DNA from 3 places in the Streptococcus sp. 151470009-6 genome. Region 3 is predicted to be linked to each of the others. Evidence: predicted binding sites of a transcription regulator. Region 3 holds the regulator's gene; each other region holds the start of a gene.

Region 1 (5,816 bases), on a different contig from region 3:
AACAAACTCAGGATCTTTATACCGGTTGGGCCTTGCATCAAAATGGTCAAATGTATACAGATTACTTTGGAACGAATGGATTGCTCTATTACTTGCTAACCTATCTTTCCCTAGGAAGTATTCTGCTTGCTTTGGTTGAGTGGTTGGCCTTGTTTGGAGCAGGTGTTTTCCTTTTTAAATCTGCAGATGCTCTTACTGGTCAAGTAGAAGAAGCCAAGAAGCTGGTATTTGTGTTCTATTTGTTAGTGGCAGGACTCGCTTTTGGTGGTGGCTATGCTCTCTTGCTAGCCTTGCCTTTCCTATTTTATTCATTGAGTGTTGTTACGAACTACTTAGCTTATCCAAATGATGACAAAGGATTTGTAAGAGTGGGGATGAGTCTTGCTCTTGCTTTCTTCCTTGCGCCGATTCCAACCACCTTGTTTGCGGCTGTACTGGCTCTAGGCATCATTGGCTTTAATCTAGGTAAAGGTCACTTTGTTCACGGGTTATATCAGTTCTTTGCGTCAGCCTTAGGATTCTCACTCTTATTCTATCCTTTGGGCTACTATACAGTGTGGACAGGTAGTTTTGGGGATGCTATTAGCCAGACCTTATATCCAGTAAATACTCTTAGCCTTTTTTCAAATTCGCGTTTACTTGAAAACACGACTTTCTATGGCTTGCTTGCAGTGGGGCTAGGTTCCCTTAGTTTGCTCTTTACTGGTTTGTTCCAGTCAAAACCAGCCAAGCAATATGCCTTATCAATTGCTGCTAGCTTGGGCTTATTGCTTTCTTTGGGAATCTTGATTCTCTCAAATGAACCTGTCAATGGTACTCGTCTCGTTATTCTTCTTCCTTTCTTGGTCTTGCTCCTTCTGACAGGGATCAAGGAAGATGTTTCGGAGGGAGGGAGTCGTCGTAGAAGACGTGAGGAAAAAGCCTCTTTTATTAAAGGGAATTTCTATCTGCCACTGTTTGCCCTTGCCTACCTCATTGCTCTTCCTATCCTGAGTCGCTACCTTTCACATCCGGCGACTTATCAGGAGAGAGAACGTCTTGCTAGTGTGGTCAAACAGCAAACGAGTTCTGAGGATCGTGTCTATGCTTGGGATGATCGCCCAGATTTCTATCGTGCAAGTGAGCGCTTGGCGCCGACTTCTCTAGTGACACCAACACTCTATACCGCAAGCGACGAAAATAAAACTAAACTGATGAATGATCTAAAAGAAAATCAACCAAAGATGATTATGGTCAATCAAAAAGTTGCCTTGTGGTCGGATGTAGAGAGCTGGCTCAGCGAAAAATATGAGCTTGTTCAGACAGATACTAGTGAATTCAAACTTTATAAATCTAAATAAAAAATCAATATCTTGTGGAATTTTAAAAATTTTAGGATTTTTGACACAAGATATTGATTTTTATTTTTAGAGTGGTATAATACTGAATATAAACTATTCAACAATATTTTAGAAAAGAGCATGGATATGATTGTATTAGAAGAAAAGCTTGCAACCGTTCCCACCTTGTTCGTTGAAAAACGAGATGGTAGACGTGTAGTGTTTGATGTAGACAAGATTGACAAGGCTCTCCACAAGGCGGCAGAAAAAGTTATGGACCTTACGCCTCTAGTAGAAAAACGCCTAAATGGTCTGGTTGAAAGAATCGTCACTGAAATTCACAGTCGCTTCCCTCAAGGTGTTAAGATTTACGAAATTCAGAATGTCGTAGAACATGAACTCCTTGAAGCCAAAGAATATGCCTTGGCTGAGGAGTATATCACTTATCGGACACAAAGGGATTTTGAGCGCTCAAAAGCGACAGATATCAACTTTAGTATCCATAAGCTGCTCAATAAAGATCAGGCAGTTGTCAATGAAAATGCCAATAAAGACAGCGATGTCTTTAATACCCAGCGTGATTTGACAGCAGGGATTGTGGGAAAATCAATCGGGCTGCAAATGCTTCCTAAGCACGTAGCCAATGCTCACCAAAAAGGGGATATCCACTATCATGACTTGGACTACAGCCCCTATACTCCTATGACCAACTGCTGTTTGATTGATTTTAAAGGCATGTTGGAAAATGGTTTTAAGATTGGAAATGCGGAGGTAGAAAGTCCCAAGTCTATCCAGACTGCGACAGCTCAAATTTCACAAATCATCGCAAACGTTGCTTCTAGCCAGTACGGGGGCTGTTCAGCTGACCGTATCGATGAAGTCTTGGCTCCTTATGCAGAGAAGAATTACCAGAAACACCTCAAGGATGCGGAAGAGTGGGTCCTGCCTGATAAACGGGAAGATTACGCTTGGAAGAAAACGCAAAAGGACATCTACGATGCCATGCAATCTCTCGAGTATGAAATCAACACTCTCTTCACTTCAAATGGCCAAACACCTTTTACTTCGCTAGGTTTTGGTCTGGGAACCAGTCGTTTTGAGCGTGAAATTCAAAAAGCTATTTTGACCATTCGTATCAAGGGTCTTGGTTCAGAACATCGAACAGCCATTTTCCCTAAACTCATCTTTACGCTAAAAAGAGGACTTAACTTAGAGGAAGGTTCACCTAACTACGACATCAAACAGTTGGCTCTTGAGTGTGCAACCAAGCGGATGTACCCAGATGTCTTGTCCTATGATAAGATTATCGAGCTGACAGGTTCTTTCAAGGTTCCTATGGGTTGTCGCTCCTTCCTCCAAGGATGGAAGGATGAGAATGGTGTCGAGGTCAATTCAGGTCGTATGAACCTAGGTGTTGTGACAGTCAATCTGCCTCGTATCGCTCTCGAGTCCGAAGGTGACTTGAACAAGTTCTGGGAAATCTTCAACGAGCGAATGAACATCGCGGAGGATGCTCTGGTTTATCGTGTTGAACGGACCAAGGAAGCAACACCAGCAAATGCCCCAATCCTCTATCAGTACGGAGCCTTCGGTCGCCGTCTTGGAAAAGAAGAAAGTGTTGACCAACTCTTTAAGAATCGCCGTGCGACCATTTCTCTAGGCTATATCGGTTTGTATGAAGTGGCGACGGTCTTCTTTGGCAATAGCTGGGAAAGCAATCCAGAAGCCAAGGAATTCACGCTTGACATCATTCGTGATATGAAACGACGTGTAGAAGAGTGGTCAGATCAATATGATTACCATTTCTCTATCTACTCAACACCGTCTGAAAGCTTGACAGACCGCTTCTGTCGCTTGGATACAGAGAAGTTCGGCTCTATTCCTGATATTACAGACAAGGAATACTACACCAACTCTTTCCACTATGATGTCCGTAAAAATCCAACACCGTTTGAAAAGCTGGATTTTGAAAAAGTTTATCCAGAAGCAGGTGCATCAGGTGGCTTTATCCACTATTGTGAGTATCCAGTTCTTCAACAAAATCCTAAGGCTCTGGAAGCTGTGTGGGACTATGCCTATGACCGTGTCGGCTATCTAGGGACCAATACTCCGATTGATCGCTGTTACAAGTGTGACTTTGAAGGGGATTTTGAACCAACTGAGAGAGGTTTTGCTTGTCCCAACTGTGGCAATAACGACCCAAAAACAGTAGATGTTGTGAAACGAACTTGTGGCTATCTTGGAAATCCTCAAGCGCGTCCGATGGTTAACGGACGCCACAAGGAAATCGCTGCGCGGGTCAAACACATGAATGGCTCAACCATTAAAACGGCAGGACATGAAGTAATAAATTAGAAGGAAACGCAATGGGGAAATACCAATTAGATGATAAGGGACGTGCTCAAGTAACCCGTTATCATGAAAAACATTCGAAAGGTGGAGTAGGAAAAAAAGAACGCTTGCTCAACCTCAGAGAACAGTTTTTAAACAAGAACAAGAAAAAATAAAAGTGAGAGTTGCCTCTCACTTTTCTCTTAATTGGAGGTAAAAATGATACTACGCAGACCAACATTGGCAGATAAAGAAACAGTTTTAGAGATGATGGCAGAGTTTGAACAGACTCAATCACCCCACGATGGTGGGTTTTGGAACGCCAACAATTTTGTTTATGAAGAGTGGCTAGAAGAAAATCTTCAAGCGGAAGCGGGACTCAATATTCCTGAAAACTGGGTTCCTGCTATCCAGCTGGTTAGTTTTGACGTAGCAGGCCAGGCTCTTGGCTTTCTCAACCTTCGTCTCCGATTAAATGACTACTTACTAGAAAATGGGGGCCATATTGGCTACTCCATTCGTCCATCTGAAAGAGGTAAGGGTTATGCCAAAGAATCCCTCCGACAAGGTCTACAAGTTGCTAAGGGAAAGAATATTAAACGAGCTTTAGTGACTTGTAGCACAGAAAATCCAGCAAGCCGAGCTGTTATCTTAACTCATGGTGGGGAGTTGGAGGATGTTCGAAACGGAACGGAGCGCTACTGGATTGATGTCGATTAAGGAGGAAGCATGGAGATAAGACAACCAACTTTGGAAGATAAAGAAGCGATATTAGAGATGATTGCGGAGTTCGATGCAGCAAAATCCTATATGCACGGTGGCATGGGCTCCGCTTGGAAGCGAGCAAAGGATTATGAGGATTGTTTAAAGATTGTAGAGCAGCAAGAGGATGCTGCCAACCTGCCAGTAGGCTGGGTTCCTGCAATCAAATTTTTATCCTTTGGTGAGACTGGCTTGCCTTTGGGATTTTTAGCCCTGCGCTTGTCCTTGAATGACAAATTATTTGTGGAAGGCGGTCATATTGGCTATTCTATCCGTCCCAGTCAACGAGGCAAAGGATATGGGAAGGAGCAGTTGAGATTAGGACTAGCAGAGGCTCGAAAGCAAGGATTGGAACGAGTGCTGATTACCTGCGATGAAGACAACGAAGCCAGCCGCCGCACGATTCTCTCCGCTGGCGGTGTTTACGAAAATACAATCGATAGAAGTCAGCGCTACTGGATAGATTTGGAGTAGAAGCATGACATGGAATACACCAAAACCAGGTGAATGGAAAAGTGAAGAACTCAGTAAAGGGCGGATTATTGATTACAAGGCCTTTAACTTTGTCGATGGAGAAGGTGTGCGAAACTCTCTCTATGTATCAGGTTGCATGTTTCACTGCGAGGGGTGCTATAATGTTGCGACTTGGTCTTTCAATGCAGGCATTCCTTATACAGCAGAGTTAGAAGAACAGATCATGGTAGACCTTGCCCAGCCCTATGTTCAAGGCTTGACCTTACTGGGAGGAGAGCCGTTCCTCAATACTGGTATCCTCTTGCCACTTGTTAAACGCATTCGGAAGGAATTACCAGATAAAGATATCTGGTCCTGGACTGGTTATACTTGGGAGGAAATGATGCTGGAAACTCCTGACAAACTGGAACTCTTGTCGCTGATTGACATCCTTGTCGATGGTCGTTATGATAAAAGCAAGCGCAATCTCATGCTCCAGTTCCGAGGTTCTTCCAATCAACGGATTATCGATGTACAAAAATCGCTCCAAAGTGGGCAAGTGGTGATTTGGGACAAGCTTAATGACGGAAAAGAAAGCTATGAACAGGTGAAGAGAGAATGAAGAAAAAAGAGTTAGTAGACAAACTGGTTTCAGAGATCGAAACGGGGAAAGTCAAAACACTGGGGATTTACGGTCACGGTGCATCAGGAAAGTCTACCTTTGCTAAAGAATTGTTCCAAGCCCTAGATTCTGAAAAGGTAAATCTACTAGAAACAGATCCCTACATTACCTCAAACCGTCATTTAGTGGTGCCAAAAGAACTTCCAGATCAAAAAGTGACAGCTTGTCTCCCAGTGGCTCATGAACTGGCAAGTTTGCAGAGAGATATTCTCGCCTTGCAGGCAGGTATGGACATCTTGACGATTGATGAACCTTGGAAGCCAAGCCAA
Region 2 (5,816 bases), on a different contig from region 3:
CACATACCTGCCCATTTACCTTCAGCATGAGCTGCTTTGATAACGTTGTTAATCAAACGTAGGATTGATGGGTTGTATGGTTGGTAAAGGTATGAAACTTGTTCGTTCATACGGTCTGCTGCCATTGTGTATTGGATCAAGTCGTTTGTACCAATTGAGAAGAAGTCAACTTCTTTAGCAAATTGGTCTGCAAGCATAGCCGCTGCAGGAATCTCGATCATGATACCAACTTGGATATTATCTGCAACTGCAACACCTTCAGCAAGAAGGTTTGCCTTTTCTTCGTCAAAGACTGCTTTCGCTGCACGGAATTCTTTCAAGAGCGCAACCATTGGGAACATGATACGCAATTGACCGTGAACAGACGCACGAAGAAGGGCACGGATTTGTGTGCGGAACATAGCATCTCCAGTCTCAGAGATAGAGATACGAAGAGCACGGAATCCAAGGAATGGGTTCATTTCGTGAGGCATATCGAAGTAAGGAAGTTCCTTATCTCCACCGATATCCATTGTACGAACGACAACAGGTTTACCGTTCATTCCTTCAAGTACAGCCTTGTAAGCTTCATACTGCTCGTCTTCTGTTGGGAAGTCTTGAGAATCCATGTACAAGAACTCTGTGCGGTAAAGACCAACAGCTTCAGCACCGTTGTCATTGACACCTTCAACGTCTTTTGGAGTACCGATGTTGGCAGCCAATTCGAAGTGTTTGCCATCAGCAGTTACTGTTTTAGCGTCTTTCAAGAGTGCCCATTCAGCTTTCTGTTGAGCATAAGCTTCACCAGCTGCTTTAAATTCTGTTGCTTGTTCATCAGTTGGGTTGATAATAACTTCACCTGTGATACCATTAACGGCAAGGATGTCACCGTCTTTTACGATTTCAGTGATGTTGTTTGTTCCCAATACTGCTGCAATTTCAAGCGTACGCGCCATGATAGCTGAGTGGCTTGTACGTCCACCAATGTTGGTTACAAAAGCTTTTACAAAGTTTTTGTCCAATTGAGCTGTATCAGAAGGAGTCAAGTCATGCGCAATCACAATCACTTCTTCATTGATAGAAGCTGGGTTAGGCAATTTTTTACCAAGAAGGTTAGCCAATACACGTTTTGTCACCTCGCGGATATCCGCTGCGCGTTCTTGCATGTATGGGTTGTCTTCCATACCTTCAAAGATAGTGATAAACATGTCTGTTACTTCTTTCAGACCTGCTTCTGCATTCACTTTCTTCGCACGGATAGTTTCTTTAATCTGGCTGATCATTTCTGGGTCAGCAAGCACCATTAAGTGAGCGTCAAATACTTGAGCAGCTTCTTCACCGAGCGTACCTACTGCTTTCTCACGAATAACAGAAAGCTCGTCTTGTGATGCTTTTAGAGCGGCATCAAGGCGAGCTTCTTCTGCGTTTGTATCTTCGACTGTAATAGTCTCAAATGACAAATCCGGTTGAACGAGTAGATATGCTTTTGCAACTGCAACACCATCAGATGCTGCGATTCCTTTAAGCATTTCTGTCATTTTCCTTATGCCAATCCTTCTTTTTCCATAGTTTCAGTGATAGCAGCGATTGCGTCGTCAGCATCTGCACCTTCAGCTGAAATTGTAACGTCAGCACCTTGGCCAACACCAAGACTCATAACACCCATGATAGATTTAAGGTTTACTGATTTACCTTTGTATTCAAGAGTGATATCTGAAGCAAATTTGCTAGCTGTTTGAACCAACAATGTTGCTGGACGTGCGTGAATACCTGTTTCTGCCACTACGTGGAAATCTTTAGAAGCCATAGTTTGACTCTCCTTTAGTTATTTCTTTTTTGGATTATATGTGATAACCCTTACAAGACTGTATTATATCACCTTCTAGATTATTTTTCAAGTGTTTTATGGACTTTCTTCTATTTCCTTTCTGATAACTTGCTGAAAATCTTCTATTTATCTTACCAATATACAGTATATAGTTTTTTTGTTTTGATAAACTTTGATAGTTCAATGAAAACCCAATTTTACACTCTGACAAAACACTATATCTTGTGCTTTGTTTTTGAAACTGTAACTTTTTAGCACAAGATTTAGTTTAAAAAGTTTGACAAAGTTTTTTTTTCTGATATACTAAGAAAGTAATCTATTTTGAAAGAGGAGTTACGAAAATGGTAACCGTTTATTCTAAAAACAACTGTGTCCAATGTAAGATGACCAAGCGTTTCTTGGACAGCAACAATGTCGCTTATCGTGAGATCAATCTCGACGAGCAACCAGAGTACATCGATCAAGTTAAAGAGCTCGGTTTCAGCGCAGCTCCTGTTATCCAAACACCAACTGAAGTCTTTTCAGGCTTCCAACCAGGAAAACTGAAACAATTAGCATAATCTTAGTACATCATCCAGAAGAGATTGCTTCTAGGGCTAACTTAGAGGCCTTTCTTTTGTAATTAGATAAAGGAAATTTTATGGGATTAAAACATCTTGAGGACGTAACTTACTTCCGTCTCAATAACGAAATCAACCGTCCTGTCAATGGACAAATCATGCTTCATAAAGATAAGGAAGCCTTGGATGCCTTCTTTAAAGAAAATGTAGTTCCAAATACCATGGTTTTTGATTCAATTACTGATAAAATCAACTACCTTATTGAACATAACTACATCGAAACTGCATTTCTCAAGAAATACCGTCCAGAGTTTTTGGAAGAATTGCATCAATTTATCAAGGACCAAAACTTCCAATTCAAATCATTCATGGCTGCCTATAAGTTTTACAACCAGTATGCCTTGAAGACTAATGACGGTGAATATTACCTTGAAAGTATGGAAGACCGTGTCTTCTTTAACGCGCTTTATTTTGCTGACGGGGATGAAGCGATTGCGACTGATATTGCCAATGAAATCATCCACCAACGCTATCAACCAGCTACTCCTTCCTTCTTGAATGCTGGTCGTGCTCGTCGTGGGGAGTTGGTATCTTGTTTCTTGATTCAAGTAACTGATGACATGAACTCTATCGGACGTTCTATCAACTCAGCTCTTCAACTTTCACGTATCGGTGGTGGTGTAGGTATTACTCTAAGCAACCTTCGTGAAGCTGGCGCACCTATCAAAGGTTATGAAGGAGCAGCTTCTGGTGTCGTTCCAGTTATGAAACTCTTCGAAGACAGTTTCTCCTACTCTAACCAATTGGGTCAGCGTCAAGGTGCTGGGGTTGTCTACCTCAATGTCTTTCACCCAGATATCATCGCCTTCCTTTCAACTAAGAAAGAAAATGCCGATGAAAAGGTTCGTGTTAAGACCCTCTCACTTGGAGTTGTGGTGCCCGATAAATTCTACGAATTAGCTCGTAAAAATGAAGAAATGTATCTCTTTAGCCCTTACTCTGTAGAGCTTGAGTACGGTGTGCCATTCAACTATATCGACATCACTGAAAAATATGATGAATTAGTAGCAAATCCAAAAATCCGCAAGACAAAAATCAAGGCGCGTGATTTGGAAACGGAAATCTCTAAATTGCAACAAGAATCTGGCTATCCATATGTAGTCAACATCGATACGGCTAACCGTGCGAATCCTGTTGATGGAAAGATTATCATGAGTAACTTGTGTTCTGAGATTCTCCAAGTTCAAGAACCAAGCTTGATCAACGATGCTCAAGAATTCCTTCAAATGGGAACAGATGTCTCATGTAACCTTGGATCAACTAACGTGGTCAACATGATGACCTCACCTGACTTTGGTCGTTCTATCCGTGCGATGGTTCGTGCCCTTACTTTCGTTACAGATAGTTCACACATCGTAGCTGTACCTACTATCGACCACGGAAACAGTTTGGCTCACACCTTTGGTCTTGGTGCCATGGGGCTTCATAGCTACCTTGCCCAACAACTCATCGAATACGGATCTCCTGAGTCAGTTGAATTTACAAGCATCTACTTTATGCTTATGAACTACTGGACCTTGGTGGAATCAAATAATATCGCCCGCGAACGTGGTATCACCTTCCACAACTTTGAAAAATCAGATTATGCTAACGGAAGCTACTTCGACAAGTATGTAACTGGTGAATTTGTTCCAAAATCAGACCGTGTTAAAGAACTCTTCAAAGATGTCTTTATTCCAAGTGCTGCTGATTGGGCTGAACTTCGCGAAAAGGTTCAAGCAGATGGTCTTTATCACCAAAACCGCCTTGCTGTAGCGCCAAATGGTTCTATCAGCTACATCAACGATGTTTCTGCTTCTATCCACCCGATTACGCAACGCATTGAAGAACGTCAAGAAAAGAAAATCGGTAAGATCTACTACCCAGCTGCAGGTTTGTCAACAGATACTATCCCTTACTACACTTCTGCTTACGACATGGATATGCGTAAGGTGATTGATGTTTACGCTGCTGCAACAGAGCACGTGGACCAAGGACTTTCACTCACTCTCTTCATGCGTAGCGACATTCCAAAAGGTCTTTACGAATGGAAGAAAGAGAACAAACAAACGACACGTGACCTGTCAATCCTTCGTAACTATGCCTTTAACAAGGGTATCAAGTCAATTTACTACGTCCGTACCTTTACAGACGACGGTGGAGAGGTTGGCGCTAACCAATGTGAAAGCTGTGTGATTTAAGCATAATTTGAAAGGACTGGATTAATGTGGGTTAGAAATAGATACACTGGACCAGGTGGTGGTCTTTACACCGGACCAGGTGGTGGTCTTTACACTGGGCCAGGTGGTGGTGCTTACACTGGACCAGGTGGTGGTCTTTACACTGGGCCAGGTGGTGGTCTTTATACTGGACCAGGCGGCGGTCTTTACACTGGGCCAGGTGGTGGTCTTTATACTGGACCAGGCGGCGGTCTTTACACTGGACCAGGTGGCGGTCTTTACACCGGACCAGGTGGTGGTCTTTATACTGGACCAGGTGGTGGTCTTTACACTGGGCCAGATAGTTCTCCATATATGAGTAATATTCCACCATTAGAAGTTTTTCTAAAAGAACTCGAAAAGAGAAATTTACATCATTACGCAAATATCATTAAAAAGCATTTGCATTAACAAAATATATAGGAGAATTTTTCAAAATGGAAACTTACTACAAAGCCATTAACTGGAATGCCATCGAAGATGTCATCGACAAATCAACTTGGGAAAAGTTGACGGAGCAATTCTGGCTCGACACTCGTATCCCCTTGTCAAATGACCTTGACGACTGGAGAAAACTATCAAACAAGGAAAAAGACTTGGTAGGAAAAGTCTTTGGTGGTTTAACGCTTCTTGATACCATGCAATCTGAGACAGGGGTTCAAGCTCTTCGTTCAGATATCCGTACACCGCATGAGGAAGCTGTTTTTAACAACATCCAATTTATGGAATCTGTCCACGCAAAATCTTATTCATCTATCTTTTCTACCTTGAACACAAAGGCTGAAATTGAAGAAATCTTTGAATGGACTAACACCAACCCTTACCTACAAAGAAAAGCAGAAATTATCAACGAAATATACCTCAATGGTACGCCTCTTGAAAAGAAGGTTGCCAGCGTCTTCCTTGAAACCTTCCTCTTCTACTCTGGTTTCTTTACACCGCTCTATTATCTCGGTAACAACAAACTAGCCAACGTTGCGGAAATTATCAAGTTGATTATCCGTGATGAGTCTGTTCACGGAACCTACATCGGTTACAAATTTCAACTTGGTTTTAATGAATTACCTGAAGAAGAGCAAGAAAAACTCAAAGAATGGATGTACGACCTGCTCTATACCCTCTATGAGAACGAAGAAGGTTATACAGAAAGTCTCTATGACGGTGTTGGTTGGACTGAGGAAGTCAAAACCT
Region 3 (5,816 bases):
AACATTGGGACGTCCCACAATGGCAATAGTTGGTAAGGCCATGTTTTCTCACTTTCTACAATAACTTTTTCTGTTCTAGATTCTTCCGAGTTGAACTAGGTTCGGCTTGACCAAACTGCTCTGCCAAACGTTGACTCCAAGAGGTCGTCGCACGCGCACCAGCATAGTCCGCCTGAACTTTGTCATAGTCCAAAATCGCTTCAACTGGCTGTTTTTGGTATTCTTCTTCAAATACCACTTGCTTCAAAGGCAGTCTTGGTTTGACATCATGTTGTTGATTTGGCACACCGAGTGCAATCCCAAAAACAGGGTAGGTATAGTCAGGCAAGTTAAAAAGCTCTGCCACTTCTTCCGACTTGTAACGGACCAAGCCGATAATCACACCACCATATCCCAGACTCTCAGCCGCAAGCAAGGTGTTTTGCCCAGCAAGCGCAGCGTCTACAGACGTGATAAGGAGAGCTTCCACTCCTTGGGGTTGGAAAGTGTCCGTATGAAGGCTTGCTCCCTTTTCAGCTCGGTTCAAGTCACCGACAAAAAGTAGGAAAGCAGCTGACTGGCGAATGGCTTCCTGCGGAACCAATTCATAAAGAGCATCTTTCTTCTCTTGGTTGCGTACAAGAATCACAGAGTAGGATTGGAAATTTTTCCAAGATGACGCCATTTGTCCAGCAGTCAAAATCTCGTCCAAGTCTGCCTGAGGAATTTCTTGCTCCTTAAAGCGACGAACTGAAGTATGAGCTTTCATCAGTTTAATGGTTTCTGTCATCGGCGGTTTTCTCCTTCTAGTCTCGTTTCCTCTGCTAAATAACGGATTCGTTCCATGACCCGTCTAGCTTCCCAAGTCTCATCATTTCCATTCTTTCCTTTGGCAAAATGTTTTTCCAAATCTTGGAAATTAAAGTTGGAAGTAAAGAAGGTCGGCAAATCTTCCTGCATGCGGTACTGGAGAATAACTTGGAGAATCTCATCACGCACCCAAGGGGTGGATTGTTCTGCACCAATATCATCCAAGACCAAGACTTCTGCTAACTTGATGTCATCCACCAAGGTCTTGACAGATCCTTCACCGATGGCATTTTTCACATCAATGACAAAACTTGGATAGTGGAGAATGGTTGTTGAAGCACCACGTTTTTCAGATAGGTCATGGGCTAGGGCCGCCATCATGAAACTCTTACCGACACCAAAATCTCCGTATAGATAGAGGCCTTTTCGGATGTTTGGGTAAAGATCAACAAAGGCATAGAGTCTCTCAAAAATCGGCAAACGACCTAGATCATCTAGCTCAATCTGAGCCAACTTCGCTTTTTTGAGACTTGCTGGTAGATTAATCAACTTGAGACGATTCTTGATGGCCGCCTCTTTTTCAGCCGCGATTAGTTCTGGTGTTTCTTCATAAGATACATCTGCATAGCCGTGATTCATGACCAAGATAGGCTTGTAGCCACGCGCTATATAGTCAGCATCCCCACGAAGAAACTTGTCCCGTTCTGTGATATATTGGTTAAACTTGGAGATGCTACGATTCAACTCCTCTGGGCTGAGGGATTCTTTCTGGATAAAAGCCGCTACATCTGGGTCTTTCATAATCTGCTGGACTAGGTCCTGATACTGAAAACGACTTGTCTGACGCTTGATAACGTCGCCAACACTTTCCATCTAGTCTCCTCCTTCTTCTAATCGGGCTAACATTTCTTGTTTTTTACGTTCTAGTTCCAGACGAGTCTCCTCACTGGTTTGATTTTTATATTCTGGATTGCTCCACTTGGGAACATTTGTCTTAGTCGAGCTAGTTTTCGATTTCTGGTCTTCCTGGCCTTTTTGCTGACGCTCTCGAATCCGAAGCACAGCCTCTTCTGCTGTCCGAATTTTGTGGTAAGCATAGTCATTTGCGACCTTCATGGCATATTTCTCATTGATATTTGCCGAATCAACCTTGTTAAAGGTTAGAAGCAAGACGATATTGATGACTTCATCCAACAAACCTAAAGACGCCATCTGATGAAGGAGTTCTCTTTCACTTTGGGTGATGTTCCCCTTACGTGTTTGCTTAATTTCGGCTAAAAATTGCAGGGGTGTTTTATTTTTGGCTTCCCTGATAATGGTCATTTCTTTGGGACTAAAATCAGAAGTCGCTGGTTTTTGTGCTATCTTTTCACGCATGCGTTTGACTGAAATAACCTGAGCCACCGCTGTCGCCTTGGCTAATTGATAAGTTTCAAACCAAGTCCATTTTTTTTCATCTGCGATGGCAAACAATTCCAAAACATCCGCCTGCTCATTTTCAAAACGCAAACCATCTCGAGCCATCAGGCGCTGAAAATGTTCCAAATCAAAATCATTTTTCATCTTGCTTTTAGACTCGCTTGGAGTCACTTCTTCGGTCAGATTTGGAAATACTTGGCTCAAAGAAACAGAGAGTGCTTCTCCCTCACTTGGAGCCTGCTTCATAGCAGAAACAGCTGTATCCCCTATCTTTTTCTCCAAGAGTCTACTATAGACAGAATGACTTAGAAAATCCTGACTGGAGAGGGGAGAATGAAGCTGTAACTCATAGTTCTCCCCCTTCTGATAAAGGGTCAACAAATCCAAAGCAGATAAGATTTTAAAGGATTGGAGCAAGGTCGGCATGCCAAAGTTTAAGTGGTTGAGAATATGGGAAAAGAGATGTTCCTTTTGCCCACCATCCCAAAAGGTAATGGCGTATAGATAGAGGCTCAGTGCCTCCTGACCGATAATCGGGAGGTAGCACTGCACCAGAGAAGAGGTATCTTGCGACACCCGATTATTCTTTAGAAAAGAAAAACGGTCATTTGGCTTCATTTATTTTTCCTTTTTCTTTTTAGAGGATTGGGTGATTTGCTGGAGCAGACTCTCCAACTCACTCACATCCTTAAAGCTACGGTAAACACTGGCAAAACGAACATAGGTAATCTCATCCAGATCTGCCAATTCTTCCATGACTAAAGAACCAATGTATTCACTTTGGATCTCATTCTCACTGCGACTACGGAGTTTTTGTTCGATGCGATTGACCACCATGCCGATTTCATCACTCGAAACAGGACGTTTCTGGGCTGAGCGAATAATCCCATTAAAGATTTTATCTCTCGAAAACTGCTCTCGCGTACCGTCTTTTTTGACGACAACCAATGTTCTTTCTTCTACTCGTTCATAGGTTGTAAAACGATGCTGACACTCATCGCACTCACGTCTTCGGCGGATGGTATTTCCTTCTTCGGCTTGTCGACTATCAACAACACTTGACTTTGTAGCCCCACATTTTGGACAACGCATGCATTTCCCTCCTTGTCGTTTTCTTTTCATTATACCATTTTTTGAGCAATTCCCAAAACAATTCTTATTTTTACTTGACAAGTTTTTTGTTTTATTGTATTATTTGATTAGAACAAGAAAGACAAAGAAAGGAGACTATGATGTCCTGGTCATTTGATAATACAAAACCGATTTATTTACAGATTATGGAAAAAATCAAACTACAGATTGTTTCCCATGAACTGGAACCCAACCAACAGCTCCCTACCGTGAGAGATTTGGCGAGCGAGGCTGGGGTCAATCCCAATACCATCCAGCGCGCCTTATCTGACCTTGAACGTGAAGGATTTGTATACAGCAAGCGAACAACTGGTCGTTTTGTCACCGAGGATTTGGACCTCATCGTTCAGTCCCGCAAACAACTTTCCGAGGAGCAACTGCAACACTTCGTCTCTTGCATGCTCCAATTTGGCTACCAAAAAGAAGAACTGCCAAATGTATTAAGTGATTATATCAAAGGAGTTTAAGACTATGACACTACTAGCACTTGAGAATGTATCAAAATCTTATGGAGCAACTGCGGCACTTGACAATATCTCACTAGAGATCTCAGCCGGAAAGATTGTCGGACTCCTTGGACCAAACGGATCCGGGAAAACAACCTTAATCAAACTGATCAATGGCCTCCTTCAGCCCGATAAAGGACGTGTCCTCATTAACGGACAGGATCCAAGTCCAGCCACCAAGGCGATTGTCTCTTATCTGCCTGACACAACTTATCTCAATGAAGAGATGAAGGTTAAGGATGCTCTAACCTATTTTAAAACCTTCTATCAAGATTTCAATCTCGAAAGAGCCCAACACCTGTTAGCTGATCTTGGCATTGATGAGAACAACCGCCTCAAGAAACTATCAAAAGGGAACAAGGAAAAAGTTCAACTCATCCTGGTTATGAGCCGCGAAGCTCGTCTTTATGTCCTCGATGAACCGATCGGTGGAGTGGATCCAGCTGCCCGTGATTATATCCTCAATACCATCATCAACAACTACTCACCAACCTCTACGGTGCTGATTTCAACCCACTTGATTTCAGATATTGAGCCAATCTTGGATGAGATTATCTTCCTCAAAGACGGAAAAGTCGCCCGACAAGGAAATGTTGATGATATTCGTTACGAGTCAGGTGAATCCATTGACCAGCTCTTCCGTCAAGAGTTCAAGGCTTAGTTAAAGGAGATTATTATGTTTTGGAATTTAGTTCGCTATGAATTTAAAAATATCAATAAATGGTATCTTGCACTCTACGGTGCTGTACTTGCAATTTCAGTTTTGATTGGAATTTTTATTAGCAGTCTTAGCCCTAGTTACAACCCTGATAATACAGGCTATCTCATTTTCTTTTTAATTTTAGTCTTCGGAGGACTCAGTGTCACTCTTTGGATTGCAACAATCTTTTTAATCATCCGAAGATTTAAGGGGAGTGTTTATGACCGCCAAGGTTACTTGACCTTGACTTTGCCTGTCTCTGAACACCAAATCATCACCGCAAAACTTTTAGGTGGTCTTGTCTGGTCCATCTTAAGCTATATCGTCTTTATCTTGAGTATATTGATTATCTTCTTCTTAACACCAATAGAAAAAGACTTCACTGCCCTCTATAACTTCATTTCCCCTTATCTCAGCTACGGCTGGCTGTATGCCCTATCACTGTTTGTCGGTTCAATCGCATGGATTTTATCCATTTACCTCTCCATTTCTATCGGGCAACTCTTTAACGAGTATCGAACAGCCATGGGAATTCTAGCCTATATCGTCATTTCCATCGTTATTGGTTATATCACTTTCTTCTTAAGAGTTGACAATGACTTTTACGTGATGGCTGGTACAGAAATCTTACGCGATCTCTTCTTATCGGCTATCTACTATCTCGGCACCTACTATATCTTGAAAAACAAGATTAACTTGCAATAAAAAATGCCCAGCTAGAAAGCTGGGTTTTTCTTTAACTCAACATTAAACTGGCTACGATGGGACTGACAAAGACGTAGAGAATACCAGTGACGCCTATAGCCAAGCCACCCATGGCTCCTGCTACAGAACCGTAGCGAAGGGCCGTTCCCGTTCCGACAGCATGACCTGTCCCACCAAGGGAAAGTCCCACCGCAACTGGATCATCAATTTTCAACCACTTCAAAAGGGTTGGTCCGATAACACTGGTCAAAATCCCAGTCGCCACTACGACGACCAAGGTCACAGTCGTCAAGCCTTGCAATTTTTCTGTGATCCCCACTGCCATGGCGGTTGTCACTGACTTGGGAAAGAGAGAAATGGCTAGGAAAAAGTCCATACCAAATATTTTCGCTACTATGGCAGTAAAGCAAGTATTGACAACTACTGCTAACAGACTACCAAAGAGAATACTCCGTGCATGGTGCTTCATCAGGTGAAAACTCTTGTAAAGCGGAATCCCTAGAGCCACGGTCGATGGGACTATCAAGTTGTTCAGATAAACCCCACCTTGATAGTAGTCTTGGTAA

What was found. Region 3 encodes NrdR, which represses ribonucleotide reductase genes. Its sites were predicted from a motif close to ACACNATATATNGTGT; they were not measured.
Region 1: the regulator NrdR is predicted to act here: its motif matches at 1,384-1,399, upstream of nrdD (anaerobic ribonucleoside-triphosphate reductase).
Region 2: the regulator NrdR is predicted to act here: its motif matches at 2,020-2,035, upstream of nrdH (glutaredoxin-like protein NrdH).

Annotation. Positions count from the first base shown of each region.
Region 1 is NZ_JBSEZF010000003.1:130,017-135,832, forward strand. Features, by position in the region: gene ACUW6H_RS05685 (damage-inducible protein CinA) at 1-1,340, shown strand, start outside; gene nrdD (anaerobic ribonucleoside-triphosphate reductase) at 1,467-3,674, shown strand; gene ACUW6H_RS05695 (hypothetical protein) at 3,686-3,826, shown strand; gene ACUW6H_RS05700 (GNAT family N-acetyltransferase) at 3,870-4,370, shown strand; gene ACUW6H_RS05705 (GNAT family N-acetyltransferase) at 4,380-4,886, shown strand; gene nrdG (anaerobic ribonucleoside-triphosphate reductase activating protein) at 4,891-5,487, shown strand; gene ACUW6H_RS05715 (uridine kinase family protein) at 5,484-5,816, shown strand, end outside.
Region 2 is NZ_JBSEZF010000001.1:356,275-362,090, reverse strand. Features, by position in the region: gene ptsP (phosphoenolpyruvate--protein phosphotransferase) at 1-1,517, opposite strand, end outside; gene ACUW6H_RS01875 (phosphocarrier protein HPr) at 1,523-1,786, opposite strand; gene nrdH (glutaredoxin-like protein NrdH) at 2,149-2,367, shown strand; gene nrdE (class 1b ribonucleoside-diphosphate reductase subunit alpha) at 2,448-4,607, shown strand; gene ACUW6H_RS01860 (hypothetical protein) at 4,632-5,036, shown strand; gene nrdF (class 1b ribonucleoside-diphosphate reductase subunit beta) at 5,063-5,816, shown strand, end outside.
Region 3 is NZ_JBSEZF010000002.1:263,571-269,386, forward strand. Features, by position in the region: gene der (ribosome biogenesis GTPase Der) at 1-42, opposite strand, end outside; gene ACUW6H_RS04675 (NADPH-dependent oxidoreductase) at 56-769, opposite strand; gene dnaI (primosomal protein DnaI) at 766-1,662, opposite strand; gene ACUW6H_RS04685 (DnaD domain protein) at 1,663-2,826, opposite strand; gene nrdR (transcriptional regulator NrdR) at 2,827-3,300, opposite strand; gene ACUW6H_RS04695 (GntR family transcriptional regulator) at 3,441-3,806, shown strand; gene ACUW6H_RS04700 (ABC transporter ATP-binding protein) at 3,811-4,506, shown strand; gene ACUW6H_RS04705 (hypothetical protein) at 4,522-5,250, shown strand; gene ACUW6H_RS04710 (LrgB family protein) at 5,282-5,816, opposite strand, start outside.